DNA from 2 places in the Microbacterium sp. ZOR0019 genome. Region 2 is predicted to be linked to the other one. Evidence: riboswitches for the same ligand, from Rfam matches in the RefSeq annotation. Region 2 holds a riboswitch; the other holds the start of a gene.
The links. A riboswitch is a leader RNA that binds a small molecule or an ion and turns the genes downstream of it on or off. The one in region 2 is predicted to bind thiamine pyrophosphate.
Positions count from the first base shown of each region.

Region 1: it holds a riboswitch for thiamine pyrophosphate, as region 2 does, so the genes downstream of both, L978_RS05115 (ECF transporter S component) here and thiM (hydroxyethylthiazole kinase) in region 2, are expected to answer to the same signal.

Region 1 covers NZ_JRKC01000016.1:7,952-23,481, reverse strand. The annotation lists gene L978_RS05140 (GntR family transcriptional regulator) at 141-530, opposite strand; gene L978_RS05135 (hypothetical protein) at 530-1,591, opposite strand; gene L978_RS05130 (ABC transporter ATP-binding protein) at 1,824-3,551, shown strand; gene L978_RS05125 (ABC transporter ATP-binding protein) at 3,548-5,800, shown strand; gene L978_RS18285 (hypothetical protein) at 5,873-7,765, opposite strand; TPP riboswitch at 7,848-7,959, shown strand; gene L978_RS05115 (ECF transporter S component) at 7,950-8,606, shown strand; gene L978_RS05110 (ABC transporter ATP-binding protein) at 8,603-10,060, shown strand; gene L978_RS05105 (energy-coupling factor transporter transmembrane component T family protein) at 10,057-10,836, shown strand; gene L978_RS05100 (glutamate decarboxylase) at 10,926-12,299, shown strand; gene L978_RS05095 (aminoglycoside 3'-phosphotransferase) at 12,306-13,040, opposite strand; gene L978_RS05090 (SDR family NAD(P)-dependent oxidoreductase) at 13,192-13,950, shown strand; gene L978_RS05085 (SDR family oxidoreductase) at 13,991-14,821, shown strand; gene L978_RS05080 (sulfite exporter TauE/SafE family protein) at 14,883-15,530, opposite strand, start outside.
Region 2 covers NZ_JRKC01000080.1:38,037-53,566, reverse strand. The annotation lists gene argC (N-acetyl-gamma-glutamyl-phosphate reductase) at 1-67, opposite strand, end outside; gene L978_RS16335 (bifunctional hydroxymethylpyrimidine kinase/phosphomethylpyrimidine kinase) at 307-2,472, opposite strand; gene thiM (hydroxyethylthiazole kinase) at 2,469-3,317, opposite strand; TPP riboswitch at 3,308-3,401, opposite strand; gene L978_RS16325 (NAD-dependent epimerase/dehydratase family protein) at 3,408-4,370, opposite strand; gene pheT (phenylalanine--tRNA ligase subunit beta) at 4,444-6,954, opposite strand; gene pheS (phenylalanine--tRNA ligase subunit alpha) at 6,954-7,994, opposite strand; gene L978_RS16310 (amino acid ABC transporter permease) at 8,037-8,972, opposite strand; gene L978_RS16305 (amino acid ABC transporter permease) at 8,969-9,616, opposite strand; gene L978_RS16300 (glutamate ABC transporter substrate-binding protein) at 9,677-10,582, opposite strand; gene L978_RS16295 (amino acid ABC transporter ATP-binding protein) at 10,639-11,385, opposite strand; gene L978_RS16290 (TAXI family TRAP transporter solute-binding subunit) at 11,643-12,608, opposite strand; gene L978_RS16285 (sensor histidine kinase) at 12,605-13,981, opposite strand; gene L978_RS16280 (response regulator transcription factor) at 13,985-14,656, opposite strand; gene L978_RS16275 (TrmH family RNA methyltransferase) at 14,691-15,503, opposite strand.

The DNA of each region.
Region 1 (15,530 bases), on a different contig from region 2:
TGCCCGCGTGCGGTGCACACCCGCCGGGAGTGTGCCCGCTTGTCGGACGGTTTCGGCCGTTTCCAGTCGGTTCGGCCCGGAACTCCCGACAGGCGGGCAGGGAGTCCCCGACAGGTGGGCCGGGCCGGAGCGGGATCGGGCTACTCCCCGGCGTCCTCTGGCGTCGTCCGCGACTGCCAGATCGTCCGCAGCACATCGACGATGTCGTCGAGCTCGGCGCCGAGGGGGTCGGCCTCGTCGACCAGGTCACGGAGGCGGCGGATCACCGAGGCCGGGAGGACCCCAGCCGACTCGGAGACACGTGTGCCGGCGGCGGTGCGCGAAATCACCAGTCCGTCCGCCTCGAGCATCTTGTAGGCGCGTGCGGCGGTGCCGGGAGCGACGCCCAGATCGCTCGCCGTCTGGCGGACGGTCGGCAGTCGTTCGCCGGCACCGAGCTGGCCCGAGACGATGAGGCCGCGCAACTGCCGGTAGATGTCGAGCGCAGGATTGGTCTCATCTGCCGCCGAGAGCTTCGGATTCGGGCTCATCACACGGCCTCGCTGTCGGCGGGGCTCTCGGCCTCGGTGCCCGTACGCGCGCCGTGATCGCGCGGGTACAGCTGCCCGATCACCAGGAAGAGGAGCACGAAGGCGGCGATCTCCAGCAACGGTGCCAGGCCGCCTCCGACACCTGCGATCTCGCCGTATCGCCAGAATGCCGTGTAGGAGTCCGAGCCGCCGTCGCGCTGGACGGTCAGACCGACGACCGATCCGGCATCGGCGATGAACCGCCACGCCCCCGCAAGGGTGAGGAGGAGCGCCGACGTCGCCGTCCGGGTGATCGCCGTCGCGACATCGCGGCGTTCCCGCTGCTCTGCGGCCAGCGTCTCCGGGCGCAGGAACGGGCGGACGGCGCTCGCGTGGAGCGCGGCCACCATGACTGCCAGGAGGACCGCGGTGCAGATCAGCACGGGGATGCCGTACGCCCAGCCGTAGAACCAGGGTCGGAGCGGGTCGATCGGCTCGTTGTTGATCTCGATCTCGAGGAAGACATAGGGACCCCCGTTGATGTTCGACGAAGCGAGACCGGCCAGGACCGTGGTCGCCGTGAGAGCAAGCACTGCGAGGGCGGCTCCCGCCGTTCCTGCGCGCGGACTGAAGGTCAGCCACGTGCGGCGGGGAACGGCGACCGGTCGTTCCGGGGGCGTGCTCCCGAGGGTCGCGACGATCGCGAGCAGGAGTCCGATGCCGACGGACGCCGTGAACACCGGCATCGCGTACCGCCACCAGGAGATGACGCCGTTGAGATCGAGCACGTATCCGGAGACCAGATTCTCGGCGAGGAAGACGACGACCACTCCGATCGCCGTCAGACCGAGCGTGCGGTGCTCTCGCGAGTAGCGGGCGACGACGCCGCCGGCTGTGGCCGCCCCGGGCCGCATCCGGCTCTCCCTCTGCGCGCGCCTTCCGGGGAACACGCAGATGCCGCACGCGATGATCGCCGCGACGACCAGAGAGACCCACGGCATCGTGAAGAGCGCGCCGAGCATCTGCCAGCCATCCAGGCGCCACAGAGCGGAGGCGAGCGGGGAGGTGAAAAGGTCAGGCATGCGGAGTCCGTTCTCTTTGTACTGCATGTCTATCACAAGTTGTATCAGTGCGTAAATACAAGCTCGGACCGACCCGCTGATCGCACGGGAAAGCGGTTCGCTGTCAGCGAAGGTCCGTCCACAGGGGGATACGAATGTCCGCGGATCGTGGCACTCTGTCTTGTGGCCGGTTGTCGGTCGGCATCCGTCTGCCGAGAAACCCGCCGCTTCATACTTCCTAGAAAGTCCGCCTGTGCTGGGAAAAATCCTCTTTCGCTATCTCTCTCGATACCGGTGGCTGTTGCTCGCGGTGCTGGTCTTCCAGCTCGCCAGCGTGGCAGGCACCCTCTACCTCCCGAGTCTGAACGCCGACATCATCGACAACGGCGTCGCCCGCGGTGACACCGCCTACATCTGGCGTACCGGCCTGTTCATGCTCGCGGTCTCGTTCGGGCAGATCGTCGCGTCGGTCACCGCGACCTACTTCGCCGCGCGCGCCGCGATGGGCGCCGGCCGCGACATTCGTTCCGACGTGTTCGGCAAGGTCAGTGGCTTCTCTGAGCGCGAGGTCTCGCAGTTCGGCGCCGGCTCGCTCATCACGCGCAACACGAACGACGTTCAGCAGGTGCAGATGCTCGCGATGATGGGCGCGACCATGCTCATCACGGCGCCGCTGCTCGCGATCGGCGGCATCATCTTCGCCGTGCGTACCGAGGTGACACTCAGCTGGCTCATCGCGATCTCGGTGCCGCTGCTGCTGATCCTCGCCGCACTCGTGATCGGTCGCATGGTCCCGCTGTTCCGCAGCTACCAGGGCAAGCTCGACAACGTGAACCGCATCATGCGGGAGCAGCTCACCGGTGTCCGCGTCGTCCGTGCGTTCGTGCGCGAGGGCATCGAAGAGGAGCGCTTCCGCGGGGCCAACACCGACATCATGGTCGTCGGTCGCAAGGTCGGCTCGTTGTTCGTGCTGCTCTTCCCCCTGTTCATGCTCATCCTCAACGTCACCGTCGTCTCGGTCATCTGGTTCGGCGGCATCGAGGTGAACAACGGCACGGTGCAGGTCGGCACGCTGTTCGCCTTCATGCAGTACATCGGCCAGATCATGGGCGGCGTGATCATGGCGAGCTTCATGGCGATGATGATCCCGCGCGCTGCGGTCTCGGCCGAGCGCATCGGCGAGGTGCTCGACTCCGAATCCACGCTGATCCGTCCCGAGAACGGCGTCACCGAGTTCCCGGTACCGGGATCCCTGGCGTTCGACGACGTCGAGTTCACCTACCCGGGAGCCGATTCCCCGGTGCTCACCAGCATCAGTTTCGCCGCGCAGCCGGGCGAGACCGTCGCGATCGTCGGTTCGACCGGATCGGGCAAGACGACGCTCGTGTCGCTCATCCCGCGTCTCTTCGACGTCTCGGGCGGGGCGGTGCATGTCGGCGGCACGGACGTGCGCGAGGCCGACGTCGAAGCGCTGTGGGACAGCATCGGCCTGGTGCCGCAGCGTCCTTTCCTCTTCACCGGAACCGTTGCGTCGAACCTTCGCTACGGGCGTGAAGATGCGACCGACGAAGAACTCTGGCATGCGCTCGACATCGCGCAGGGTCGCGACTTCGTCGAGGAGATGCCGGACGGACTCGATTCGCGCATCGCGCAGGGTGGTACGAACGTCTCGGGCGGTCAGCGCCAGCGTCTCGCGATCGCGCGTGCGATCGTGCACCAGCCGCAGATCCTCGTCTTCGACGACTCGTTCTCGGCGCTCGATCTGACCACCGATGCCCGGCTCCGCCAGGCGTTGTGGAGGGAGCTCCCGCATGTGACGAAGATCGTGGTCGCGCAGCGCATCTCCACCATCACGGACGCCGACCGCATCGTCGTCCTCGACGGCGGCACGATGGTGGGCGTCGGCACGCACGCGGAACTGCTCGAGACGAGCGAGACCTACCGCGAGATCGTCGAGTCGCAGCTGGGGGTGGACGCATGAGCGAGCAGAACAAGGAACAGGGCACGCCCACGCGTGGCCGCCGCAAGGCCACGGCTCCCGTGGCCGAGGTCGAATTGACCGCGGAGGAGAAGTACGAGGCCGAGCTCGCGGAGCAGGCCCGACAGAACTCCGGCGACTGGGACAGCGTCGCGCCGGGCAAGGCCGACAACTTCGGGCCGAGCTTCGCGCGCATGATCGGGTTGCTGAAGCCCTCGGCGCTCTGGTTCGTGTTCGTGTCGATCCTGGGAGCGCTGGGCGTCGTGCTGACGGTCGCCGCGCCCAAGGTGCTCGCCGAGGCGACGAACCTCGTCTACAAGGGGTTCATCTCCATCCAACTCGGGCAGCCGAACGGCGACTCCCCGGGGTTCCCGGCGGGAACATCGCAGGACGTCGTGGTCGAGGCGCTGCGAGGCGCGGGTCAGGACGACTTCGCGAATCAGGTCGGTGCGCTGGGTGACTTCACGGTCGGTCAGGGTGTCGACTTCGGGGCGCTGCGCCTGGTCATCGCCGCTGTCCTCGCCATCTATGTCGCCGCGGCGTTCCTCACCTGGATCCAGGGGTACGTCATCAACGTGATCATGGTGCGCACCATGTGGCGTCTGCGCGAGGCGGTCGAGGCGAAGATCAACCGTCTGCCCCTGTCGTACTTCGACAAGGTGCAGCGCGGTGAGCTGATCTCGCGCGTCACGAACGACATCGACAACATCACCCAGACGATGCAGCAATCGCTGTCCGGTGCGCTCACCTCGGTGCTCACCGTGATCGGCGTGCTCGTGATGATGTTCTCGATCTCCTGGCAGCTCGCGCTCGTCGCCCTCATCACGCTGCCGCTGATGGGTGTGATCTTCGGCATCATCGGTCCGCGCTCGCAGAAGGCCTTCGGCACGCAGTGGCGCAAGGTCGGACGGCTCAACGCCCGCGTCGAGGAGGCGTTCTCCGGCCACGCGCTGGTGAAGGTCTTCGGACGCGAGAAAGACGCGCTCGACAAGTTCCAGGCCGAGAACGAAGAGCTGTTCCAGGCCAGCTTCAAGGCGCAGTTCCTGTCCGGCGTCATCATGCCGGCGATGATGTTCGTCGGAAACCTCAGCTACGTGGGCATCGCGGTGCTCGGTGGTCTGATGGTCGCGAACGGACAGCTCCGTCTCGGCGATGTGCAGGCGTTCATCCAGTACTCGCAGCAGTTCACGCAGCCGCTCTCCGAGCTCGGCGGCATGGCGGCGGTGGTCCAGTCCGGTACGGCGTCGGCGGAGCGCGTGTTCCAGCTCCTCGACGCGGACGAGCAGGAGGCGGACGATGCCGATGCTCCGGAGCTCGTCGAGGGCAAGGGCGTCATCGAGTTCGAGAACGTCGCATTCTCGTACACGCCGGATCGTCCGCTGATCAAAGACCTGTCGTTCCGGGTGGAGCCGGGGCAGACCGTCGCGATCGTGGGGCCGACCGGTGCGGGGAAGACGACCCTGGTCAACCTGATCATGCGCTTCTACGAGCTCAGCGGCGGACGCATCATGCTCGACGGTCAGGACATCGCCGAGGTGACCCGGGATGAGCTGCGGTCGCGCACCGGCATGGTGTTGCAGGATCCGTGGCTGTTCGCGGGGAGCATCCGCGAGAACATCCGCTACGGCCGCTCCACCGCGACCGACGACGAGGTCCTCGCCGCGGCGAAGGCGACCTACGTCGACCGCTTCGTCCACGCCCTCCCCGAGGGCTACGACACGGTGCTCGACGAGGATGCCGCGAACGTCTCCGCGGGCGAGCGTCAGCTCATCACCATCGCGCGCGCGTTCGTCGCACAGCCGTCGATCCTCATCCTCGATGAGGCCACGTCGGCCGTCGACACCCGCACCGAGCTGTTGCTGCAGCACGCGATGGCCGCCCTTCGCAAGGGACGCACGTCCTTCGTGATCGCGCACCGTCTGTCCACCATCCGCGATGCCGACCTCATCCTCGTGATGGAGCACGGTGACATCGTGGAGAAGGGCACGCACGACGAGCTGATCGCCGCGCAGGGAGCCTACTGGCGCCTGTACCAGTCGCAGTTCGAGCAGGCGGCCACAGACATCGACGCCGAAGAGGCCCTCACCGGCTCGACGCCCGTCGTGGTCACCGGTGACGCGGACGAGGAGAGCGTGCACGCGGCTGCGGCCGTCGCCGGCGCGTCGGTGGGGGCGCAGGTTCCTGCCGCCGAGACGGCTGCTGCCCAGGCGCTTCTCGAGGAGGGGGCCGACGGCTCCGCCTCTCGCGACTGAGCGGCATCACGCAGACGCCCCATCCTGCTCACGCGGGATGGGGCGTCGTGCTGTACTCGGTCGGGCGAAGTGTCAGGACCCGTCGTCCGTGATCCCGAGCAGTTCCAGGGGATGGGTCAGGCGCCACCACGGGCTCGGCCCCTCGACGTCATCGGCCAGGACCAGGGGAACCGTCACGGTGTTGAGCGGTCCGGCCGCGGTCAAGGTGCCCACGGTGGCGTCCTCGTCCCGCTTGTCGCCGAGATCGAAGGCCGTGGTCGCAGTGGCGACAGCACCGTTCCACAGCACGACATCGGCATCGGATTCGGTGACCACGTCGACCTTCTCGCCCCAGTCGGTCGTGACCTGTCCGACGACCGTGCCCTTCGCGACCGCTGCCTCCTGTGCGTCCAGGGCGGCCTCCGTCTCGGCGAACAGCGAACGGGTGAGAGCGAGGCGCTCGTCGTCGCCCGCCTGATTCAGCGCCGCCGCGAACAGGTGCACCGTGGTGTCCCCGATCGTCAGGTCTTTCGCCGTCAGCAGGTTCCAGCCGACCAGCGTGCCGGTCTTGATGCCGACGACGCCCGGATCGGCGAGCATCCCGTTGGTGTTGACGACCGTGCCCGCACCCGGGAGGTCCACCGACCGGGTGCCGACGATCTCTGCGAACACGGGGTTCTGCATGGCCAGCTCGCCGAGCTTGATCAGCGCCGCGGGGGTCGCCACATTGCGCTCGTCGAACCCGGAGGGGGTGACCACCGTGATGTCGGTGAGCGCACGATCGCGCAGCCACACCTCGGCGGCGGCCGCGAACTCCTGGTCCGAGCCCCAGATCTCGGAGGCCAGCCGGTCGATGTAGTTGTTCGCCGAGCCGAGGAGTGTGCCCTGGAGCATCTGGTACTCGGTGAGGACGCCGTCGACGGGGACATCCAGTGCAGACTGATCGCTGCGCCGGTAGTTCCAGTAGTCCACGCTGTCGCCGTAGGTGAAGCCGAACTCCGGCCCCTGCTCGCCGAGGGCGAGGGGCATGCGGTCGAGCACCATCAAGCTGCTCACGACCTTGGTGATGCTCGCGATGCTCACCGGATCGGTGATCGACGCCGCGGTGGTGAGCCCGGCGATGCCGACGGACGCGCTGCCCTCACTCGGCCAGGTGATCGTCGCGGCGGGAGCGGGAACCGTGTCGAACTCGACGGTCTGCGCCGTCGGCGGAATCTCGTGCAGCGGCCAGAGCAACGTCGTGCCCGCATAGCCGGCGACCAGCGCGGTGAGCGCGACGAGCGGCACCAGGATTCCCGGACGAGCGATGGCCGGCCGCAGGCGAGCCCCACGGAGGAGTCCGCCGTTCTGTTCGGTTTCCGGGGTCTGCTCGAACGTCGCCGTGGCCGTGTGCGCACCGACGGCGGCGGCATCGACCCAGGTCAGTGCGGTCGCGCCCGTCTTGTCGTCGGCCCACTGCACGGCCGCGCCGTCGACGAGCGCTTCGGCCTCATCGGGCTCCTGTGCCTCCTCACCCTCGCCGCGTCGGCGGGGGTGGAAGGGCGGCTTCGTGAGTGGCGGAGTCGCGGGACCATCCACCGGCTCCGGGTCGAGCGCCGGCTCCGGGTCGTGCACGGGCTCCGGGTCGAGCACGGGCTCCGGGTCGAGCACGGGCTCCGGGTCGAGCACGGGCTCCGGATCGGACGCCGACGCGGGGTCGTCCGACGAAGCCGTGCCGTGACGTCGTGCGGGCGTCCGGTCGACCGTGAACAGCGCGCCGATCGCGGCGGCGTCGACCGGGACAGCGGAGACGACGGAGGGATCCGACGGGGGCGTGTCGCCGGCGAAGAGTCGATCGGCGGCGAAGGGTGCGGCGCTCTCCGATGCGGGGGCGGCGGGGTCCGACGCGATCGCCAGTTCGTCCACAGGCCCGGAGGGGGCGGCCGTCCGCGAGCCGTCGTCGCTGACGACGCCCGTCGCCTCGTCGGCGGGATCTGAAGCGGTCACTCGTTTACGGTACCCAATCCCCGGCGTGTTCCGTGGCGCGAAGCCCTGTCGCCACGCCGGTGTCGCCACCGGGTAAGATCATCAGCACAACCACGGGAGTCCGGCGAGCCGGGCTGAGAGGGAGCGAATCGCGCTTCGACCGTCGAACCTGATCTGGGTCATGCCAGCGCAGGGAGGAGTTCAGATGAGTACGTCCACGTCCGCATCCGCGAAGCAGGCATCCGCCGCCTCGAACGGTCTGCGCCCCACGTCGATCTGGCGCTGGCGCGTCGTCGACATCGTCGTCGCCGCCGTCCTCGGCGTCGCGATCGGCCTCGTGTTCTGGGGCTGGAACACCATCGGATACGCCTGGTTCGGTGCAGCCGATGCCCTGACCCCGGGTCTCGGCGGCATCGCCGTCGGCATCTGGCTGCTCGGGGGCGTCGTCGGCGGCCTCGTGATCCGCAAGCCGGGCGCCGCGCTGGTCGTCGAACTGGTCGCGGCGATCGTGTCGATGCTGATCGGAAACGTGTGGGGTGTGTCGACCGTGCTGTCCGGCATCGTGCAGGGCCTCGGAGCGGAGATCATCTTCGCGCTGTTCTTCTATCGTCGTTTCGGGATCGTGGTCGCCGCGCTCGCCGGCATCGGAGCGGCGGTCGCCGCTTGGGTGTTCGAGCTGTTCTACGGCAGCTCGCCGAACATCCTGAAGTCGGTCGAGTTCAACACGATCTATCTGGTCAGCGTCGTCGTCTCCGGCGCGATCCTCGCCGGCGTGGTCGGCTGGCTGCTCGTGCGGGCACTCGCCGTCACCGGCGCACTCAACCGCTTCGCCGTCGGGCGAGAGCACGTGCGCGAGGTCTGAGCGTGAGCTTCGCCGCCCCGGCCCGCGTGCAGGCTGCGGGCTGGGGCTGGCGGTACGCCGGTCGAAAGCGCCCCGCCGTCGCCGACGTCTCATTCACGATCGAACCGGGCGAGCGGGTGCTGCTGCTCGGCGCATCGGGCGCGGGCAAGTCGACTCTGCTCGCCGGTCTCGCCGGCGTCCTGGGCGGCGATGACGAGGGCGAGCGGACCGGTGACCTGCGCATCGACGGCGCGTCCCCGGAATCGCGGCACGGTCGCGTGGGGCTCGTCCTCCAGGACCCCGATGCCGGAATCGTGCTGTCGAAAGTCGGCGATGATGTGGCGTTCGGCTGCGAGAATCTCGGTGTCGCGGCGTCCGAGATCCCGGGCCGAGTCGCGGAGGCTCTCGACGCCGTGGGCCTCGACGTCTCGCCGCAGCGTCCCACGAAGGCGCTCTCGGGCGGCCAGAAGCAGCGACTGGTGCTGGCCGGCGTGCTCGCGATGCGTCCGGGCCTGCTGCTGCTCGACGAGCCGACCGCGAACCTCGACCCCGAGGGTGTGCGCGAGGTGCGGGCGAGCGTCGAGCGGGCCGTGGTCTCCTCGGGTGCGACACTGATCGTCGTCGAGCATCGCACGCCGGTCTGGGTCGATCTGATGACGCGTGTGATCGTGCTGGCGGCCGACGGCGGGCTGCTCGCGGACGGACCGCCCGAGCACGTGTTCGCGGTCCACGGCGATGTGCTCGCCGATGCGGGGGTGTGGGTGCCCGAGCGGGGCATCGACCTGCCCGTGCTGGAGCGGGTGACGGCAGCCGATGCGCTCTCCGCCTCCGGGCTCGCGATTGCGAGGGAAGCGGGCGTCGTCGTGCAGGCGGGACTCGACCTGCACGTACCGCGGGCGAACGCGACCGTGATCACCGGGCCCAACGGGGCGGGCAAATCGACCCTTGCGCTCACGCTCGCCGGACTCATCCCCGAAGAGGCAGGAGAGGTGCGGTCGGCACCCGAGTTGGCGGGGCGCAAAGGCACCCGCCCGATCCGGTGGACGTCGCGCGAGTTGCTCACGCGCATCGGCATGGTCTTCCAGGAGCCGGAGCACCAGTTCCTCACCCAGACGCTGCGTGACGAGCTCGCTGTCGGTCCGCGCGCGCTCGGCTGGGACCGTGCGAGGACGGACGCCGTGGTCGATGATCTCCTCGAGCGCCTCGGCCTCGCCCCACTCGCGTTGGCCAACCCGTTCACGCTCTCCGGCGGGCAGAAGCGGCGGCTGTCCGTCGCGACGGCGTTGGCGGGTGCACCGGAAGTGATCGTGCTCGACGAGCCGACGTTCGGTCAGGACCGGCGTGGATGGATCTCCCTCGTCGCGCTCCTGCAGGAGGAGATCACGCGTGGACGGTCGATCATCGCGGTGACGCACGACGATGCCGTGGTCCGACATCTGGGTGGTCATCGCATCGAGTTGGGGGCGGCAGCGTGACGGTGATCGAGACCGCACGGCCGGTATGGCTCGACGGGGTGAACCCGGTGACGAAGCTGGTGCTCGCCGTGCTGCTGTCGGTGCCGTTGTTCGCGTCCATCGACATCACGAGCGCGCTGGCCGCGATCGTCCTGCAGCTGCTGTGCCTGCCGTTGACCGGACTGCGTCTCCCGACGGTGCTGCGGAGGCTGCTCCCGATCATGATCTTCGCGCCGATCGCCGGCGTGAGCATGCTGCTCTACGCCGAACCGGCCGGGCGGATCTATTGGACCTTCGGGTTCGCGACGATCAGCGAGGACTCCGTCACCCTCGCGATCGCGGTGAGCCTGCGCGTGGTCGCGCTCGGGCTGCCCACGATCCTGCTCTTCGGCGGCACCGACCCGACCGAACTCGCGGATGCGCTGGCCCAGGTCGCCAAGCTCCCGAGTCGCTTCGTGCTGGGCATCCTCGCCGGTACGCGGATGCTGGGCCTGTTCCTGGATGACTGGCGCACCATGAGCCTGGCTCGTCGTGCGCGCGGTGTGGGGGACCGGGGCGTGCTCCGACGGTTCTTTTCCATGGCCTTCGTGCTGCTCGTGTTCGCCGTGAGGCGCGGCTCCAAACTGGCGCTCGCGATGGAAGCCCGCGGATTCGGCTCGGACATCCCCCGCACCTGGTCGCGTCCGTCGCGGCTGCACCCGAGAGATGCGGTGGCGCTGATCGGCGGCATCGCGATCATGGCGCTCGCGCTCGCCGCTGCTGTCGTCGTGGGGACGTTCCGCTTCGTGTGGAGCTAGGGTCTGTCGCGAACCGCTCGATACGTCGGCGCGATCTCGCTACGGTGGGCGGCAAGGCCGCAAGGACGCCTCCACCGAAAGGTTCTCGCATGAGCAGTTCGCCCTCCTCCGACTACGAGCCGATGTTCACGCGCCCGGGGGAGGCGTCGGTCGCCCCGCGCCATCTGATCCCGCCCCAGGGTTCGCTCCCTGCCACGGCGAGGCAGATCGTCGAGGACGAGACGATCCTCGACGGCAATGCGCGCCTCAACCTGGCGACGTTCGTCAGCACGTGGATGGATGACGACGCCAAGCAGGTGTACACCTCGTCTTTCGACAAGAACATGATCGACAAGGACGAGTACCCGCAGACGGCGGCGATCGAGGACAACTGCTGGCACATGCTGGCGAACCTCTGGAACGCGCCGGACGCCTCGGGTGCCATCGGTACCTCGACGGTCGGTTCGTCCGAGGCGTGCATGCTGGGCGGCCTCGCCTTCAAGCGTCGCTGGCAGCAGGCGCGACGTGCCGCGGGAAAGGACACGTCGACGCCGAACCTGGTGATGTCGTCCGCCGTGCAGGTGTGCTGGGAGAAGTTCTGCAACTACTTCGACGTCGAGCCGCGCTACGTCCCCATCTCCGAGGAGCACAAGACGCTCGACGGTCATGACCTGGCGACGTACGTCGATGAGAACACGATCGGCGTCGTCGCGATCATGGGCGTCACCTATACCGGGATGTACGAACCGGTGGCGGCGATCGCTGCGGCGCTCGACGAGATCCAGAAGGACACCGGGCTCGACATCCCCATCCACGTCGACGGTGCCTCCGGGGCGATGATCGCGCCGTTCCTGCAACCCGATCTCGTGTGGGATTTCCGTCTCGAGCGCGTGCACTCGATCAGTACGTCCGGCCACAAGTACGGTCTCGTGTACCCGGGTCTCGGATGGGTGGTCTGGCGCGAGGAGAAGTGGCTGCCGGAGGATCTCGTGTTCAAGGTCAGTTACCTCGGCGGCGAGATGCCCACATTCGCGCTGAACTTCTCGCGTCCGGGGGCGCAGGTGCTGTTGCAGTACTACCTGTTCCTCCGGCTGGGGTTCGAGGGCTACCGTGCCGTGCAGCAGGAGTCGCAGGACGTCGCGAAGTACCTGTCGGCCGGGATCGCGGGGCTCGAGGCCTTCGAGCTCTGGAACGACGGCAGCGACATCCCGGTGTTCGCCTGGCGCCTCAAGGACGGCCATACGAAGAACTGGACGCTGTACCACCTGCAGGACCGGCTCCGGATGCGCGGATGGCTCGTGCCGGCGTACCCGATGCCCGCGGATCTCGAGCAGATCACGGTGCAGCGGATCGTCGTGCGCAACGGGCTGAGCATGGACCTGGCCGCCGACCTGCTGGACGCGATCACGGCGGAAGTCGCCCACCTCGACGCCCTCACCGCGCCGATGCCGTCCGATCACCCCGACTCGGCGTTCCACCACTAGGGGTGCTCAGGTCGCATTCCAGAGGTCGCGGTAGAAGGCGAGACGCTCGCGGTCGGGTTCGACTCCGTAGGCCTCGATCAGAGCGTCCTCCCACCCGGGGCCGAAGTTCCACTCGGTGCTCATGGAGGCGACGGCGATGTCGGCCCAGCGGTCGCCCACGCCCAGCAGAGCCAGGTCGACGTGCGCGAGCCAGCGGCCGTCGTCTCCCACCAGGGTGTTGGGGCAGCAGGCATCGCCGTGACTGACGACGAGGCGGTCGACCGCGGGAGCGGTCCGGAGGCTTTCCGGCACGGCGATCCCGCGTCGTTCCGCGTTCGCGATGCGCGAAGGCACGCTCCACTCCCAGGGGCACTCCCGCACGGGGAGGGCTTCATGCATCGCGCGGAGCCCTTCGCCGACTGCTCGCACGGCGGTCGCGGGCTCTGCGATCCATCGCGGGTCCACCGCGCTGAGGCCGTCGAGGGCGGCAGTGATCATCCACTCGTGCGTGTCGTCCGCCCCGCTGTCGAGCACGGTCGGCACAGTGATCCAGCCCGACGCCCACCTCATCCGTTCGGCCTCGTCGCTCAACGTGAATTCGAGGTTCCGAGGCCCCCACTTGATGTAGAACGGCTCTGCGGTGCCGGTGGCGCGGAAGGTGAGTCCGCCGTAGTCGTTGCGCCAGACACATTCGAGGTCGGCTCCCCGGGCGAGCAGGCGGACGTGTTCGGGGACGACGACGTCTTCGGCGGGGATCGACATCCATCCATCCTGCCCGACGGCACGTCAGGAGTGATGTCGTAGGCTCGCTCTCGACGCCGTACCTCCATTCGTGATGACACCAAGAACCACGTAGGCTGGGACCGCGTTCCATCACAGCAGACGCACGACGACGTTCGAAGGAGAACATCAGATGCAGATCAGCGGACAGGGTGCACTCATCACCGGCGGCGCCTCGGGGCTCGGCCTGGCGACCGCACGTCGCCTCGTCGCCGCGGGCGCCCACGTCACGATCATCGACCTCGCTTCGTCGAAGGGCGCGGAGGTGGCCGACGAGATCGGCGGGCTGTTCGTCGCCGCCGACGTCACGAGCGCCGAGGAGGTACAGGCGGCCGTCGCGGCCGCGCAGTCCGCCGCGCCGCTGCGTGTGGTGGTGAACTGTGCGGGCATCGCGCCGCCGGCCAAGGTGCTCGACCGCGAAGGCAACCCGGCCGTGCTCGCCGACTTCGAACGGGTGATCCGCATCAACCTCGTCGGCACGTTCAACGTCGTCTCGCAGGCATCCGCCGTGATCGCCAAGAACGAGCTCCACGACGACGAGCGTGGCGTCATCGTCAACACCGCGAGCGTGGCCGCCTTCGACGGACAGATCGGCCAGCCCGCGTACTCGGCGTCGAAGGGCGGCGTGCACGCGATGACCCTTCCGATCGCGCGCGAGCTCGCGCGCCACGGCATCCGGGTCTGCACGATCGCGCCCGGCATCATGGAGACGCCGATGCTGATGGGGCTGCCGCAGGAGGCACAGGACTCCCTCGGCCAGCAGGTGCCGTTCCCCGCCCGCCTCGGCCGACCCGACGAATACGCCGCTCTCGTGGAGCAGATCGTCGAGAACGGCTACCTCAACGGCGAGACCATCCGCCTCGACGGCGCGATCCGCATGGCCCCGCGCTGACCCCGCCCTCAGAACCGCGATCGAGAACCCAGGAGAATCCATGACACTGGCAGGCAAGACCATCCTGATGTCGGGCGGCAGCCGTGGCATCGGCCTCGCGATCGCGCTGCGGGCCGCGGCTGACGGCGCGAACATCGCGATGCTCGCGAAGACCGACACCCCGCATCCCAAGCTCGAGGGCACGATCCACACCGCCGCGGAGCAGATCCGTGCGGCCGGGGGCAATGCCCTGCCGATCGTGGGCGATGTCCGCGATGACGACGACATCACCGAGGCGGTCCTGAAGACGCAGGGCGAGTTCGGCGGCATCGACATCGTCATCAACAACGCCAGCGTCATCGACCTCTCGCGCTCGCTCGACCTCGGGGCGAAGAAGTACGACCTGATGCAGGACGTCAACGTGCGCGGCACGTTCATGCTGTCCCGCGCGGCGGTGCCGATCCTGAAGGATGCCGAGAACCCGCACATCCTCTCGCTGTCGCCGCCCCTGAACCCCACGCCGAAGTGGCTCGGTGCGCACACCGGCTACACGCTCGCGAAGTTCGGCATGACGCTGGCCACGCTCGGCCTCGCGGCGGAGTTCGCGCGCGACGGGATCGCCGCCAACACGCTGTGGCCCCGCACCACCATCGCCACGGCCGCCGTGCAGAACCTCCTCGGCGGCGACAAGGTGATGGCTGCGAGCCGTACGCCCGCCATCTACGCCGACGCCGCCTACGCCGTGCTGCTCAAGCCCGCGGGCTCTTACACCGGGCAGTCGCTCATCGTCGAGGATGTGCTCGAAGGTGAGGGCGTGACCGATTTCTCCGGGTACGCCGCGATCCCCGGCACGCCCGACAGCGCGCTCTTCCCCGACATCTTCCTCGACTGAGCCCCGCCTCCCCACCTCATTCGGGCAGGGCGCTTTGGCCTCGCCGATAGGGAGACCCGGGTCAGATCAGGAGGTAGGCCGCGCCGAGGATCGTGAGGATGATCACGAGGCGGTCGAACACGCGCTGGTTCAGGCGTCGCGCGACGCGCAGGCCGAGGAGCGCGCCGATCACCACGAGCGGCGCGAGGACGGCATCCATCAGCAGCACCGGAGTGGGGAACAAGCCGAGACCGGCGAGGAACGGCACCTTGAGCACGTTGATGATCGCGAAGAACCAGGCGGAGGTGCCGAGGAAGACCTGCACCGGCGTCCGGGTGGCGAGGAAGTACATCGACATCACGGGGCCGCCGGCGTTGGCGACCATCGTGGTGAAGCCACCGAGCGTGCCGTAGGCACCGGCGAGCACGATGCCGCCGGAGGAGGGCGGGACCGCTGCGTGCGCACGGTCCTGCCGCCATCGCCGCCAGAGGGTCACGCCGATCATCAGCAGCAGGATCACGCCGATCGCCCGGCGGACGATGCCGTCGCCGGCGAGCGCGAGGAACGCGAATCCGGCAAGGAGCCCGAGGACGACGGCCGGTGCAAGGCGCAGCAGCGTCGGCCAATGGGCGTGGCGGCGGTAGGCGATCAACGCGAACACGTCGCCGACCATCAGCAGGAGCAGCATCGCGGCCGTGGACGTGCGTGCGGGCAGGACGGCCGCGAACAG
Region 2 (15,530 bases):
CCAGGAGGCGTAGGATCTCGCCGCCTGCGTAGCCGGATGCGCCGGAGACGGCGACGGAATACGTCATGCTTCTACCTTAACGGTCGGGTCTTCCTCGAAAGGAGGACCGAGGGGCGGGGCCGGAGGCGGCGACACCGGCACTCACCGCCGAAAGGGGGCAGGCAGGAGGGCGGGGTCGCCTACAGTCGGCGGCCGCGGCGTCGGCGCACAGCGATGACGCTCGGAGCGAGCGTCGGAGAAGCGGTGGCGGCCGAAGGCATGTCGCGACAGTAGCGCGGCCCCGGCGGCCACCGCAAATCCGGGCCGTCATCCGGCGGGCGAGAACTCCATCGGTGCGGCGAAGAAGGCCAGCTCGTGCGCGCTCGAGACCTCGAACACGCGGCTCATCCTCGCGCGGGTCGCGGCGTCCGCCCGTGCGGCTGCTCCGGACGCGTAGAGGATCGCCGTCTCGGTCGCCTCCTCGAACGCAGGGTCGGCGTATGTCGCGAGCCAGGAGGCGAAGGGATGCTGCGGATCCCGCGCGTACTCGCCGAACTCCCCGGCATGCAGGCGCCGGCCGAGGTCGGTGTAGAGCCAGAAGCAGGGAAGGACGGCTGCGACGATCTCGGCGTAGTCCCCGCCGAATGCGACCGACCTGAGGTGATCGAGGTAGGCCGTGGTCGCAGCCGACGGCTCCGCGGCGAACGTCGCAGCGCTCACCCCCTGCTGCGGCGTCAACCAGGACGCATGGAGTTCGAGCTCGCCGACGATGGACCCGTGGGCGGAGTGCGCCCAGAACGCCTGCTCAGCCGACGTCGGGGCTCGTCGCGCCGCCTCCGACAGCACCCGGGCGTACTCGCGCAGGTACAGGGCATCCTGCGCGAGGTACGCGAGGAAGGGCTCGCGCTCCAGCGAGCCGTCTGCAAGGGCACGGATGAACGGCAGCTCGTCGATCTGTGCGCGGATGTCGGCGATGCGCTCCCACCACTCGGCAGCGACCTCCGAGGCAGCGACCTCCGACGCAGCGACTCCGCTCGTCGTGTCCGCCCGCGCCCACAGTCCGGAGAAGTGGTTGATGGGGCCGTGCCCGCGCCCCACCCGCAGTGCTTCCCCCGCACGGAGCGATTCACGCAGCCAGCTCCGCGCCGCGCGGACCGCCTGCTCCGGCTCCAGACCCCGTGCCAACAGCGTGGCGAGGGCAGAGGAGAGCGAGCAGCCGGTGCCGTGGGTGCTCGAGGTGACGATACGCGTCCCGCTGTACTCCTGACGTCGCCCGTGACGAGCGTCGATCAGCGCATCCGGGGCGTCGTTCCCCGCGAGATGTCCGCCCTTGACCAGCACGGCGACCCCCACATCCGTCGACAGGTCTTCCGCAGCGGCGATCGCCTCCGACCAGTCCCCGACGTCGCGCCCCGAGAGCACGGCGAGCTCGGCCAGGTTCGGGGTCACGAGCGTGGCGCGACGGAGCAGATCCCGCAGTTCCCGCTCCGCATCCGGCTCCAGGAGCCGATCCCCCGAAGTCGCCACCATCACCGGATCGAGGACGACGATCGGCGGACGGGCCCGGTCGAGCCAGGCAGCGACCGTCCGGATGACCTCGGCGTCGGCGAGCATCCCGATCTTCACCGCGTCGATCACGATGTCATCCGACACCGCGTCGAGTTGGGCGCGGAGGAACTCCGCCGGCGGCACGTGCACGCCGCGCACGCCCTGGGTGTTCTGCGCGGTCAGCGCGGTGAGCACGGCCATGCCGTATCCGCCGTTGGCCGCGATCGACTTGATGTCGGCCTGGATCCCTGCGCCACCGGACGGGTCGCTCCCGGCGATGCTCAGCACACGCGGAACGGAACCTGCGAGCCACCGCCGCCGGAAAGCACGGGCGGTCGCCGCGGGGTCTTCCGCCGCGCACAGCGCCGAGACCACGGCGATGCCGGCTGCACCGGCGTCCCGCAGTGCCTCGGCATCGTCGAGCCCCACACCGCCGATCGCGACGCACGGGAGAGAACTGCGTGCGACGAAGTCACGGAATCCGTCGACTCCGAGCGGCGCCGGGTGATCCGGTTTCGTCGCGGTGGGACGGATCACGCCGACCCCCAGGTAGTCGACCGTCCCCACCGGCAGGGCGAGCACGGCCTCGAGGTGCGCGGCACTGTTCGCCGTGAGGCCGATCAGCGCATCGGGTCCCAGTACCTCGCGCGCCCGCCGCACGGACGCATCGCCCTGCCCCAGATGCACGCCGTCGACGCGCGCACCCCGTTCGCGGGCGGCGACGGCAGCATCCAACCGGTCGTTCACGACGAGGAGCGCCCGTCCGTCGATCACCCGCGACACCGCGATCAGCTGTTCGACGATCTCGGCCTCCGTCGCGGTCTTGTCCCGCACCTGGACGACGCGCACACCACCCTCCACAGCCTGACGGACGGTCTCGACGACACCACGATCACCGCAGAGCTCGGGATCGGTCACGAGATAGAGCGAGAGATCGACGGTCACCGTGCACCGCTCTCGACGCGAGCCTCGGCGACGAGGTCTTCCGGGCGCAGCGCTGCGAGTGCATCCAGCAGCGAGACCGCGAAACTGCCCGGACCCCGCGCTGTCGTTGCGGCATGCTCGGCGGCGATCGTGTATCCGAGGCTCGCGGCGGCGACCGCCGTGAGCGCATCGTGCCCCGTCACCCTGGCGGCGCCGAGGAGCGCGGCCATGACCGCGCCGAGGGCACAACCGCCACCGGTGACCCTGGTCAGGAGCTCATGACCGTTCGCGAGTCGCAGGATCCGCTCGCCGTCGGTGAGGAGATCGACCGGCCCCGAGACCGCGACCACGGCACCCGTCCTCGTCGCCAGGGCAGCCGCCGCGTCGGCAGCGGCATCCGTGCTGTCCGTCGCGTCGACACCTCGGCCACCCGCGCTGACGCCGGCGAGGGCGAGGATCTCGGAGGCGTTGCCTCGGATCGCGGTCGGTCGCTGATTGGCCAGGTCATGCGCCAGCGCCGTGCGGATCGGCAGGGTGCCGATCGCGACCGGGTCGAGCACCCACGGTGTCCCGGACTCGGTCGCGCCGGCGACGGCTTCGAGGATCGCAGCCCGCTGCTCCGGCGTGGGCGTGCCGAGGTTGATCAGGAGGCCGGAGGCGACTCCGGCGAACAGCTCGGCCTCGCCGACGATGTCGACCATCGCGGGTGCCGCACCGGCGGCGAGCAGCACGTTGGCCGTGAACCCCGTGACGACCGCGTTGGTGATGCAATGCGTCAAGGGCGGAGCCTCACGCACCACCTCCCACAGCGCCGCGGCGGAGCCGACGAGATCGGAGGTGGATTCAGGACGCAGAAGATCGCTCATCGCGACATCCCTTCGCTAGTACGAACTAGATCAGGTTCGACGGGTCTGTTCTCAGCCGCGGATGCGGCACCCCGTGTCACTGCTCGCAGTCTAGCGATCGGCCAGGAGCGCGCGTTCCTCCGCCCGGGTGAGTCCGGCACGTCGCGACCGATCGACGCCGCGGGCGCGCTCGTCGACGATGACCCGCCCGATCGTGTCGGCGAGGGCGCGGAGCGATCCTCCCGACGCACGGAACGCTGCGTTGGACCGCGTCATGAATCCCGTCATCTCCGGCGGCAGCCACAGCGGAAGCGACCGCGGTCCGGCCCAGTGCTCGACCTCCCGAGCGACGAGCCAGTCCTCGTCAGCGACGACCGTGTCACCGGTGTGCCCTGCTGCCGAACGTACCGCCTCCAGCACGTCGGAGAGCGAATGCCTGTCACCGATCGCGTTCACCACGCCGCTCCGAGTCGCCGTGACGATGAACTCGGCCAGGTCGTCGACATCGATCACCTGCGCAGCTCTCCCCTCGAGCGGTGGCAGCAGCACCGGCTCCGCGCCGGCGCGCGTGAACGCCGCCGCCCAGTATCCGAACCTGTCGCTCGGATCTCCGTCCCCGACGATGAGCCCGGGGCGCACGATGAAGGCCCGCGCTCCGAGCGCCGAGACGGCGTCTTCGGCCGCGGCCTTCTGCGCCCCGTACTCGTAGACGTCTCCGGGACGGGCGGGCGGATGACGGGGAGCTGATTCGTCGGCCCCGACCGTCTCATCATCGGCGTACACCGACATCGAGGACACATAGGTCCACCGTGCCGTGCGCGCACCGAGAGCGTCGACGGCACGAGCGACGTGCGACGCCTGCGAGGAGATGTCGACCACATGGTCCCAGTCGCGCTGCGCGAGTGCGTCGTACGCCTCGGCAGTCTCCCGGTCTCCGCGCACGAGCTCGGCACCCTCGGGCGCAGGTCGTGTTCCGCGGGCGAGACAGGTCACTGCCGCACCGGCATCGACCCATCGACGCGCGATCCGCCCCGAGAGCCAGCCCGTACCGCCGAGGATCAGCACATTCGACATGGCTTCATGTCAGCAGGAATCGACCACCCGCGAAAGAGCTTCCGCTCAGAGCAGATCGCGCCCGAGGCCGTGCTCAGTCGCGCAGCGCCGCCCCGAACCGTTCGGCCGCCACCGCGACGCCCGCGAGCTTGGCCTCGGTGGCCTCCGCAGCGGTGAGGGTGCGGTCGTCGGCACGGAACCGCAGGGCGAACGTCAGGCTCTTGGAGCCTTCCGGCACCCCGTCCCCGCGATAGTCGTCGACGAGACGCACGGACTCGAGCATCGCACCGGCGCCCTCGGCGAGAGCCGCCTGCACATCCGCGGCGGGCACCTCGGCCGGCAGCGTCAGCGAGACGTCCTGCGTGGCAGCAGGGAACGTCGACAGCGACGCGGCCACGACACGGCCGCCCGCGAGCGACAGGACGCGGTCGAGGTCCAGCTCGAACACGGTCGCACGGCCGGGGAGGTCGGCGCCCTCCGCCACGGCGGGGTGCAGCTCGCCGACGTAACCGACCTCTTCCCCGGCGATCCGGAGGGATCCGGTGCGGCCGGGGTGGAGTGCGGCGCGCTCGGCCTGCACGACGTCGATCTCGACTCCGGCGGCGGCGGCGATCACACGGACGGCGTCCAGCGCCTCGACCAGACCGGCGGGTTCGGCCGGGCGACCGGGCTGGCGCGGTGACACGTGGCCGGTGAGCAGCGCCGAGACGAACCGGTGCTGCGGCGGGATCGAGGCGTTCAGCGCGGCCAGCGTCTCTTCCGACGGGCGCTCCCCCAGGGGCGGCACATCCTCCGTGCCGTACTCCACACCGGGCTCGGGCAGGAACACGACACCGGTCTCGAAGATCGCGAGGTCGGTGAGCCCGCGCGAGATGTTGCGGTGCGCGGTCTGCAGCAGACCGGGGATGAGCGATCGACGCAGGGAGGGCGCCTGACCATCGAGCGGATTCGCCAGGCGGATGCTCGGCAGGTGCTCCCCCGACGCGGAACCGTGCAGGTCGTTCTGCACCTCGGTGGTGAACGGGAACGACGGTGTCTCGACGAGCCCCGCGGCGGCCAGGGCATCGGCCACGCGACGGCGACCCTGCTGATGCGCGGTGAGCCCGCGACCGGACGGGGGCGTCGGCAGCACCGAGGGGATGCGGTCGAGCCCGTGGATGCGGGCGACCTCCTCGGCGAGCGTCCACTTGTCGGTCAGGTCGGGACGCCAGGTCGGCGGGATCACGATCCAGCCGGACCCTGTCTCGGAAGCGGTGACGTCAGCGCCGATGGTGGTCAGCGCCCCGGTGATCTCGTCGTCGGTGTAGTCGACGCCGATCAGACCCGGCACGAATCCGGCCGGGAGCTCGATCTCGCCGACGAAGACCTCGGCGAACAGTGCGCCGCCTTCCTCGGTGAGCGTGCCACCGGCGAGCTCGACCATCAGGTCGGCCGCCCGGCGCGCGGCCGCGAAGGGGATGAGCGGATCGACGCCGCGCTCGAAGCGCTTGGACGCCTCGCTGGGCAGCTTGTGACGGCGTGCCGAGCGGGCGATGGTCGTCGGGTCGAAGGTCGCGGCCTCGATGAGCACGTTCCTGGTGGTGTCGCTCATCTCCGTCGTGCCGCCGCCCATGACACCGGCGAGGCCGATCGGACCCGACTCGTCGGTGATGAGCAGGTCTTCCACGTGCAGCGCGCGCTCGACGCCATCGAGCGTGGTCATCTTCTCGCCCGGGGTCGCGCGCCGCACGGTGATGCCGCCGGTGAGCTTGTCGAGGTCGTATCCGTGCAGCGGCTGGCCGAGTTCGAGCATCACGTAGTTGGTGATGTCGATCAGCACGCCCAGCGAACGCATGCCCGCGAGGCTGAGCCGCGCGACCATCCACGGCGGAGTCGGGCGCGAGGGGTCGACCCCCCGAACGACGCGGGTCACGAACTCGCTCGCACCGACACGGCCGCGGACCGGCGCGGTGTCGTCGACCACGGTGGTGTGGCCGGTGCCCGGCTGCAGTTCGGCGAAGTCACGCTCGGCGGGATCGCGGAAGTCCGCTCCGGTGGCGTGCGCGTATTCGCGGGCCACACCGCGCAGCGAGAACGCGTATCCGCGGTCAGGCGTGACGTTGATCTCCACTGCCACGTCGTCGAGACCGAGCAGCGCGATCGCGTCGGTACCGACAGGAGCATCGATGCCGAGATCGGACAGCACGACGATGCCGTTGTGCTCGTCGCCGAGGCCCAGCTCCCGCGCGGACGCGATCATGCCGTCGGAAACATGACCGTAGGTCTTCCGTGCGGCGATCGGGAACGGACCGGGCAGCACGGCACCGGGCAGCGTCACGACGACCTTGTCACCGGCCACGAAGTTGTGCGCACCACAGACGATGCCGCGGATGCCGCCGTTCGCCTCGCCCACATCCACCTGGCACCAGTTGATGGTCTTGCCGTTGGACTGCGGCTCGGCCTCGAGCGACACGACCTGTCCGACCACCACGGGACCCGTGATGTCGAAGCGGTGCACGTCCTCCTCTTCGAAGCCGACGGTCACCAGCGCGCCGAGGACGTCCTCGGGCGTGGCATCCGCTGCCAGATCGACGTACTCACGCAGCCACGAAAGCGGGACGCGCATCACACCACCATCCCGTACTGCTCGCTGAATCGGACATCACCCTCGGCCATGTCGCGCATGTCCTGGACGTCACTGCGGAACATCAGGCCCCGCTCGATGCCCATGCCGAACGCGAAGCCGCTGTACTCCTCCGGATCGATCCCGGCCGCGCGCAGCACGTTCGGGTTGACCATGCCGCAGCCGCCCCACTCGATCCAGCGCGCGCCGCCCTTGAAGGTCGGGTGCCACAGGTCGAGCTCGGCGGAGGGCTCGGTGAAGGGGAAGTAGTTGGTGCGGAAACGCGTCTTGGCCTCGGGGCCGAAGAGCAGCTTCGCGAAGTGATCGAGAGTGCCCTTGAGGTGGGCCATCGTGATGCCCTTGTCGATCACGAGGCCCTCGAACTGGGTGAACACCGGCAGGTGCGTGGCGTCGAACTCATCGGTCCGGTACACCCGCCCGGGGCACAGCACGTAGATCGGCACCTCGCGGTCGAGCATCGAGCGCACCTGCACGGGACTCGTGTGGGTGCGCATCACGAGATGGCGCGATGTCGGGTCCACGTAGAACGTGTCCTGCTCCTGGCGCGCGGGGTGGTCGACGTCGAAGTTCAGGGCGTCGAAGTTGAACCACTCGTGCTCGAGCTCCGGTCCCTCCGCGATCTCCCAGCCCATGCCGACGAAGATGTCGCAGACCTGGTCCTGGAGGAGCGTGAGCGGGTGCCGGGCACCGACGCGGGTGCGAGAAGGCACAGCCGTGATGTCGATGCGCTCGGCTTCGAGTCGCGCAGCGACCTCCGCCTCGGCGAGCTCGGCCTCCTTGGCGGCGAGCGCCTTCGTCACCTGCCCGCGCCCCTGCCCCACGAGCTTGCCGAACGCGGCCTTGTTCTCGGGGGCGACCTGTCGCATCGAGGCGTTCAGGACCGCGAGCGGCGATCCGTCGGCGACGTGTGCGGCGCGGGCCGCCTTCAGCTCGGCGGTGTCGGCGGCTGCGGCGATGGCCGCGAGGGCATCGGCGACCGCGGCTTCGACCGCTTCCGGGGTGATTTCAGGAGACTCTGACACGAGAGTCGAGTCTACCGGGGGCTCGTGGCCTCACCGTGCGGGTCAGAACGGACCGGGGCCGGCATTCGTCCCGTCGAACTTGCCCGCTCCGCGCTGCATCGCGATCACCTCGGTGACGGTGGAGCCATCATGGATGCGCGGGTCTCCCCCGCCGGCATCGGGCGTGTAGCCCTTGAGCCGCGGCGAGCGCCGGGTGCGGATCTCCAGCCACTTGGCGATCCCGGAGAGGATCAGACACATGATGATGTAGATGCCGCCGATGACGAACGCCGACTGCAGCACGGGGCGTCCCTGCTGAGACGTGAGCTGCTTCGCGAAGTAGAGGAGTTCGGGGTACGTGATGATGAAACCGAGCGCGGTGTCCTTCATCGTCACGACCAGCTGAGCCACGATCACGGGGAGCATCGCCCGGATCGCCTGCGGCAGCAGGATCAGACGCATCACGCCGCTCTTGCGCAGACCGATCGCGTAGCCGGCCTCTTTCTGCCCTCGGGGCAGGGATTCGACGCCGGCGCGGAGCACCTCGGCGAGGACGGATCCGTTGTACGCCATGAGCGCGAGGACGACGGCCCAGTACGGGTCCATCTTGACGCCGGCGACGGGCAGACCGTAGTAGAGCAGCATCATGAAGACGAGGACCGGCACGGCTCGGAAGATCTCGGTGATCGCCGTCACGGGGACACGCACCCAGGCATGATCGGACATCCGACCGATGGCGAGCACGAACCCCAGCGCGATGGCGAGGATCGCTGCGAGCCCGAACGCCGCGAGAGTTCGGCCGAGTGCACCGAAGATCTGCTCCCAGACGGCGCTGAAGGTGAAGACGTACCACCGGGACGCGTCGAACTGTCCGCTCACGGAGAAGCGGTAGCCGATGAAACCGAGCAAGGCGAGCACCACGACGACGGTGGCGACACCGATCAGACGGTTGCGCAGGATCGCCTTGGGGCCCGGGACGTCGTACAGGACGGAAGTCATCGCGCGATCCTCCACTTGTTCTCGAGATACCGTTGCAGCCAGCTGAGGAGCAGGACGAGCGCGACGAAGATGACGGCCACCCAGAGCAGCACCGAAAGCGCGTTCTCTCCGCGTTCGCTGAGGTAGGAGCGGACGGCTCCGAGCTCGAGGATCGAGAAGCCCGCCGCGACGGTGGTGTTCTTCAGAAGCGCGATGAAGACGCTCATCATGGGTGGCACGACCGAGCGGAACGCCTGCGGGAGGACGACCAGAGTCATCACCTGTCCGAACGGGAGGCCGATCGCCCTGGCCGCCTCCGCCTGGCCGACGGGGACGGTGTTGATACCGGCGCGCAGCACCTCCGCCACGTAGGTGGCCGTGTAGATGCCGATGGCCAGGATGCCCAGCACCGTGGTGCTGAGCTTCGGCAGCCCGAGCTGCGGGTAGCCGAAGATGAAGAAGAAGAAGACGAGGGTCAGCGGGGTGTTGCGGATCAGGTTCACGTACACCGTGCCGACACCACGCGCGATGGGCACGGGTGAGACGCGGGCCGCCCCGACGATGATCCCGAGGATGAGCGCGAGCAGTCCACCGCCGAAGAAGATGATCAGCGTGTTCTTGAGCGCTTCGCCCCACAGGTCGAGGTTTCCGAAGATGACGTCCACGCCACCCTCCCCTTCACGATTCGGAGAGGGGGCGGCCCTGGAGCCGCCCCCTCTGTTCGATCAGTCGACGGCCGGCTGGCTGACTTCGATGCCGGACGATCCGAGGTTCTTGTCGAAGATCGCCTGCCAGATGTCGCCGCCATCGGTGAACATCGTGTTGATGAACTCCTGCAGCGCGGCGTCGTCCTTCGCCAGGCCGACACCGTAGCGCTCCTCGGTGAAGGGCTCACCGACCACCTTCAGGTTGTCGGGGTCCTGAGCCGCGTAGCCGATGAGGATGGCCTGGTCGGTCGTGACCGCCTGGACCTCGCCGGAGAGCAGCGCCTCGACACAGGCCGAGTACAGGTCGAACTCCTTGGTGGGGACATCCGGGTAGTTCTCGCGGATGTTCTGGATGGGCGTGGAGCCGGTGGCCGAGCACACGGTGGTGTCGGCGTTCAGGTCGTCCTCGCTCTTGATGGTGTCGTCGTCGGCCGCGACGAGCAGTCCCTGCCCGGTGATGAAGTACGGGCCGGCGAAGGCGATCTGCTCCTTGCGCTTGTCGGTGATCGAGTACGTGCCCACGTAGTAGTCGATGTCGCCGTTCACGATGGCCTGCTCGCGGTTGGCGGAGGCGATCGGCTTGAACTCGATCTTGTCCTCGTCGTAGCCGAGCGAGGCGGCGATCCAGCGGGCGATGTCGACATCGAATCCGGTGCGCTCACCGGTGGTCACGTCGAGGTAGCCGAGACCGGGCTGGTCTTCCTTGACACCGATGACGACCTGGTCGCGGTCCTTGATGTTGTCGAACGTGGGGCTGCCCTCGAGCTGGACGTCGGTCGCGACCTCGAACCAGGTGCTGTCCTCTCCGGCGTCACCGCCATCGGTGCCACCGGGCGTCGACGGGCTGCCGCTGTTGCAGGCCGTGAGCGCGAGCAGTGCTGTCGCCGCGATTCCGATGCCCGCCAGTGTCCGTGTGCGTCGCATGTGCGTCTCCTTCGTGTGCTGTGTGTGCAGGGTCTGTGTGGTCGGTGTGTGGGCCGTCAGTGCGTGAGGAGCTTCGAGAGGAAGTCCTTGGCGCGGTCGCTCTTCGGGTTCGTGAAGAACTCCTCGGGCTTGGCCTCCTCGACGATCCGGCCGTCGGCCATGAAGACGACGCGATCGGCGGCCTTGCGCGCGAAGCCCATCTCGTGGGTGACCACGATCATCGTCATGCCGTCCTGCGCCAGCTCGACCATGACGTCGAGGACCTCGTTGATCATCTCCGGGTCGAGAGCGCTGGTCGGCTCGTCGAACAGCATGACCTTGGGCTGCATGGCCAGAGCACGGGCGATCGCCACGCGCTGCTGCTGACCACCCGAGAGCTGAGCCGGGAGCTTCGACGCCTGCTGCTCCACGCCCACGCGCTTGAGCAGGAGCATCGCCTCGGCTTCGGCATCGGCCTTCTTGAGCCCACGGACCTTGATCGGACCGAGGGTCACGTTCTCGAGGATGGTGAGGTGGGCGAAGAGGTTGAACGACTGGAACACCATGCCGACGTCCGCCCGCAGGTGAGCGAGCCCCTTACCCTCGGCGGGCAGCTCCTTGCCGTCGATGCGGATGCTGCCGCTGGTGATCGTCTCGAGGCGGTTGATCGTGCGACACAGCGTCGACTTGCCGGAGCCGGACGGGCCGATCACGACCACGACCTCTCCCGGGTTCACGCTCAGGTCGATGTCGGTGAGCGCCTGGAACTCGCCGTAGTGCTTCTGGACGTTCTCGACCACCACGAGCGGGGTATCAGAGGTCATCATTTCTCCAAGCTAGCCACGTCGTACCCCGGGTTCCAGGGTCATCGGTGAGATTTACACGTTCGTAATCACCTGATCGCGGCGCCAATGCAGCTCTGCATGGGTACCCCACGGCCCGCCCCCACGGGCCGCGGGATGGTCCTGCCGCCTCGCCCCCCCAACGACAGCTGAGCAGCAGGATCCGATCGTGTGCGATCGACCTCACCTTGGCAGAGCGTCGAGCCCGGTGTCAGACTTCTTGAGGATTTCTTGAGCCGTCAGCCGCGGAAGTCCCGGTAGTAGTCGATCGCGCCGGGCTGCAGCGGGACCGGGGCGGTGAAGATCGCCGAGCGACGGTCCAGCAGCGCGGCCGTGGGCACCTCCGCCGCGAGACGCAGGCGTGCTTCGAACAGTCCGGCGAGGATGTCCCTCGCGACGGCGTCCGGGGTGGCGGACGCCGTGACGAGATAGTTCGGCACCGCCATGGTCGGCGCGGAGGCGACGAGCCCGTAGGTCCCCGCCGGCACTTCCGCGGGTCGGTACGCGTGCGAGTATCGGTCGTTCACCTCGTTCACCCACTCCTGCTCGATCGGGAGCAACCGGACGGAGGAGGTGTCGGCGAGTTCCGCCACACCGGGTGTGGGCAATCCGCCGACCCAGAAGAAGCCGTCGATCTCTCCCCGCCCCATCGCGTCGATGGACTCGCTGAGGTCGAGTTGCGGGTTCCGGATCGTGGCGATGTCGACGCCGGCCGCGTCCAGCACGCGTCCGGCGATCACCGTCACCCCGGAGTTCTCCGCCCCGAGCGAGATCGTCCGACCCGCCAGGTCGCCGATGTCGTCGATCTCCGAGTCCCCGCGCACGACGATCTGCACGTACTCGTCGTACAGACGCGCGAGAGCGCGCACCGGGAGCGGGTCATCGAACGCGCCCGTTCCCGCCACGGCATCCGCGGCCGCGTCGCCCTGGGCGAACCCGATCACAGCCTCTCCGGAGCTCACGCGCAACAGGTTGTCGACGGATCCGGCCGTCTCGTCGGCCGACATCGCGATGTCCAGCGAGCCCGACAGCTCCTCGGCGAGATGACTGCCGTAGTCGTAGTAGACGCCGGTGGACCCGCCGGCGGCGATCACGTACTCCCCGTCGGCCCATTCGTTCGCGCGCTGACTGCACGCGGCCAACGCTCCCACCAGGAGGAACGAGAGGAGGCCGGCGGTGAGTCGCCGCAGCACCGGCGCGGTCATGGCCTCGTCCTGTCGTGGAGCAGCAGCGAGACGAGGAGACCGCCGCCCTCGGCCGACGAGACCGTCAGTTCCCCGCCCACGGTCTCGAGCAGGTCGCTTGCGATCGCGAGCCCGAGACCGGAACCGGGCGTGTCCTGAGTGTCGGCATTCCGCCAGAACCGGTCCGTTGCCGCGGCCGCCTGCTCCGGCGTCAGCCCGGGCCCGTGATCGCGGACCGTGACCCGGCAGACGTCACCCGAGCGCTCCGCACCGATCTCGATGCCCGAACCTTCCGGCGAGTACTTCACGGCGTTGTCGATGACGGCATCCAACGCGCTCTCCACGATCGTCCGGTCGGTGACGCTCATGACGGACGACTCCCCTGACGTCTGCAACGAGATCCCCCGCTGTCCGGCCACGTCCCGCCAGGCGTCGAGACGACGGGCTGCCAGCGTCGCCAGGTCGACCGCGGAGATGGTCGAATCGGTGCGTCCGCCGCGGGCGAGGCCGAGCAGCGTCTCCAGGATCCTCGTCATCCGGCGTCCTTCCTCCCGCGTCTCCTCGACGTCGTCGTCCCACTCGCGTCCGAGTCCGGTCGCCAGGTGCTCGACGCGCAGGAGGAGAGCGTTGAGGGGGTTGCGCAGCTCGTGCGAGGCGTTGAGCGCGAACTCCTGCTGTCGGGTCATCACCCGCTCGATCTGGTCGGCCATCCCGTTGAACACCCTGGCCATGCGACGCAGCTCCGGTGGACCGGCATCCTCCGCGACACGCGCATCCATCTCGCCGCGCTCGATCGCCGCCATCGCCTCGTCGAGCCGCCCGACCGGCGAGAGGACCCACCGGGCGAGACGGAACACCAGCAGCACTCCGAGGGCGATCAGCACCAGCGCGATGGCGGAGATGAGCAGAAGCTGTTGCAGGATCGCCGCACGCGGCGCGTCGGCGTCACCGGCGACCAGCACCGCCCCGATCACATCCCCGTCGTCGAACACCGGCTCGGCGAGGGCGGCATCCGCGACCGTCCACGGGTACACCGCCGCGGGCTGCTCCGCGCGCCGGCCGGACAGCGCCAGTCTGACTCGTTCCGCGTCCTCCTCCGCGAGCACCCCTGGGCTGTCATCGCCCGCCGCCCAGATGCTCCCACCCAGGTCGAACACCGTGACCTCGATCCCGTAGACCTCCCGGAACCTCGCCGCCTCCGCTTCGATCACCGCGGCGCTGCCGGAGCGGAGGGCCTGCCGGGCGCTCGTGACGAAGTAGCCGAGATCACCGAGCTGCTGCGTGTAGAAGGCCTGCTGGACACCGCGCGCAGCGCTCCAGCCCGCGGCGCCTCCCAGCGCGACCAGAATCGCCACGAGGGGCACGAGGAAGACGATGACCAGACGCCGGCGCATGGCTCAGGATCCCGCCAGCCGGTAGCCGACTCCGCGGACGGTCTCGATGAGACCCCGGGCCCCGCTCTTCTTCCGGATCGCCCCGACGTGCACTTCGAGCGAGTGGCCGAAGCCCCGCCAGTCCGTGTTCCACACCTCGCGGATCAGACGCTCCTTCGGCACGGCGACGCCCGGATACCGCGCGAGCACGGCGATGATGTCGAACTCCTTGCGTGTCAGGTCGATCGGCACCCCGTCGACCGACAGTTGACGTGCCACGAGATCGATCTGCAGCTCACCGCCGTGCAACAGGACCCGCGCGTCGGACTCCGGGCGTATCGGACGCGATCGTCGGGTCACGGCCTCGATCCGGGCGAGGAGCTCATGCACGTCATACGGCTTCACCACGAAGTCGTCCGCGCCCGCACGCAGCCCCTTGATGCGCTCGGCGACCTGATTGCGCGCCGTCACGATCACGATCGGCACCTCCGACCGCCCGCGGATGCGGCGACACAGATCGATGCCGTCGACATCGGGAAGCCCCAGATCGAGGAGGACGACCTCGGTGTCCGCGCCGAGGAGTTCCAGCGCTGCCGCGCCGTCCGCGGCACGAACCGTGGCGTAGCCGGAGCGCGCGAGGAACGCTTCGAGCGCGCCGGCGACCCGGTCGTCGTCTTCGACGATCAGAATCCTCATCGACTCGGCTTCCCGCTTCCTTCGTGTGCTTCGCTCAGCCGGCGGAGTCCGCCCGCTGAGCGAAGGCGCTCTCGTAGAGGCACACACTGGCGGCGGTCGCCAGGTTGAGAGACTCGGCGCGACCGAAGATCGGCAGCTTCAGCACCCGATCGGCGAGCGCGAGGGCGTCGTCTTCGAGACCACGGGCCTCGTTGCCGAAGAGCCAGCCGGTCGGCTCGGCGAGAGTGCCCTCCGCTCGGGCTTCGAGCAGATCGTCACCCTTCACGTCTGCCGCGAGGATGCGGAGGCCTGCCGCGTGCGCACGGCGGACCACGTCGGCGAGATCACCCCCGACCGACACGGGGAGGTGGAACAGCGAACCGGTCGTGGCGCGGACGACTTTCGGGTTGTACGGGTCGACGGTTCGCCCCGTCAGCACGACCGCATCGGCACCCGCGGCGTCGGCGGCACGGATGATCGTGCCCAGATTCCCGGGATCGCGTACCTCTTCGCAGATCGCCACGAGTCGCGGAGAGGCTTCGAAGATGTCACGCACCGACGTCGGCGTCTGGTGGACGACCGCGACCAGCCCCTGGGGAGTCACCGTGTCGGCCATCGCGTTGAGCACGTACTCGGTCACATACTCGACGTCGATGTCGGCGTCGGCAGCCTTCCCCCGGATGTCAGGGTGCTTCTCCCAGCCGCTCGGTGTCGCGAACAGCTCGACGATCGCCTCCGGACGGTAGGTGAGCGCCTCACGAACGGACTGCGGCCCCTCGAGGAGGAACAGGCCGGTCTCGGTGCGCGCGCTGCGCTTGGTCAGCTTGGCGACGGCACGGACTCGGGGCGAACGCGGGTTCTCCAGCACGATCACAGTCTAGGGAACGCACAGCCG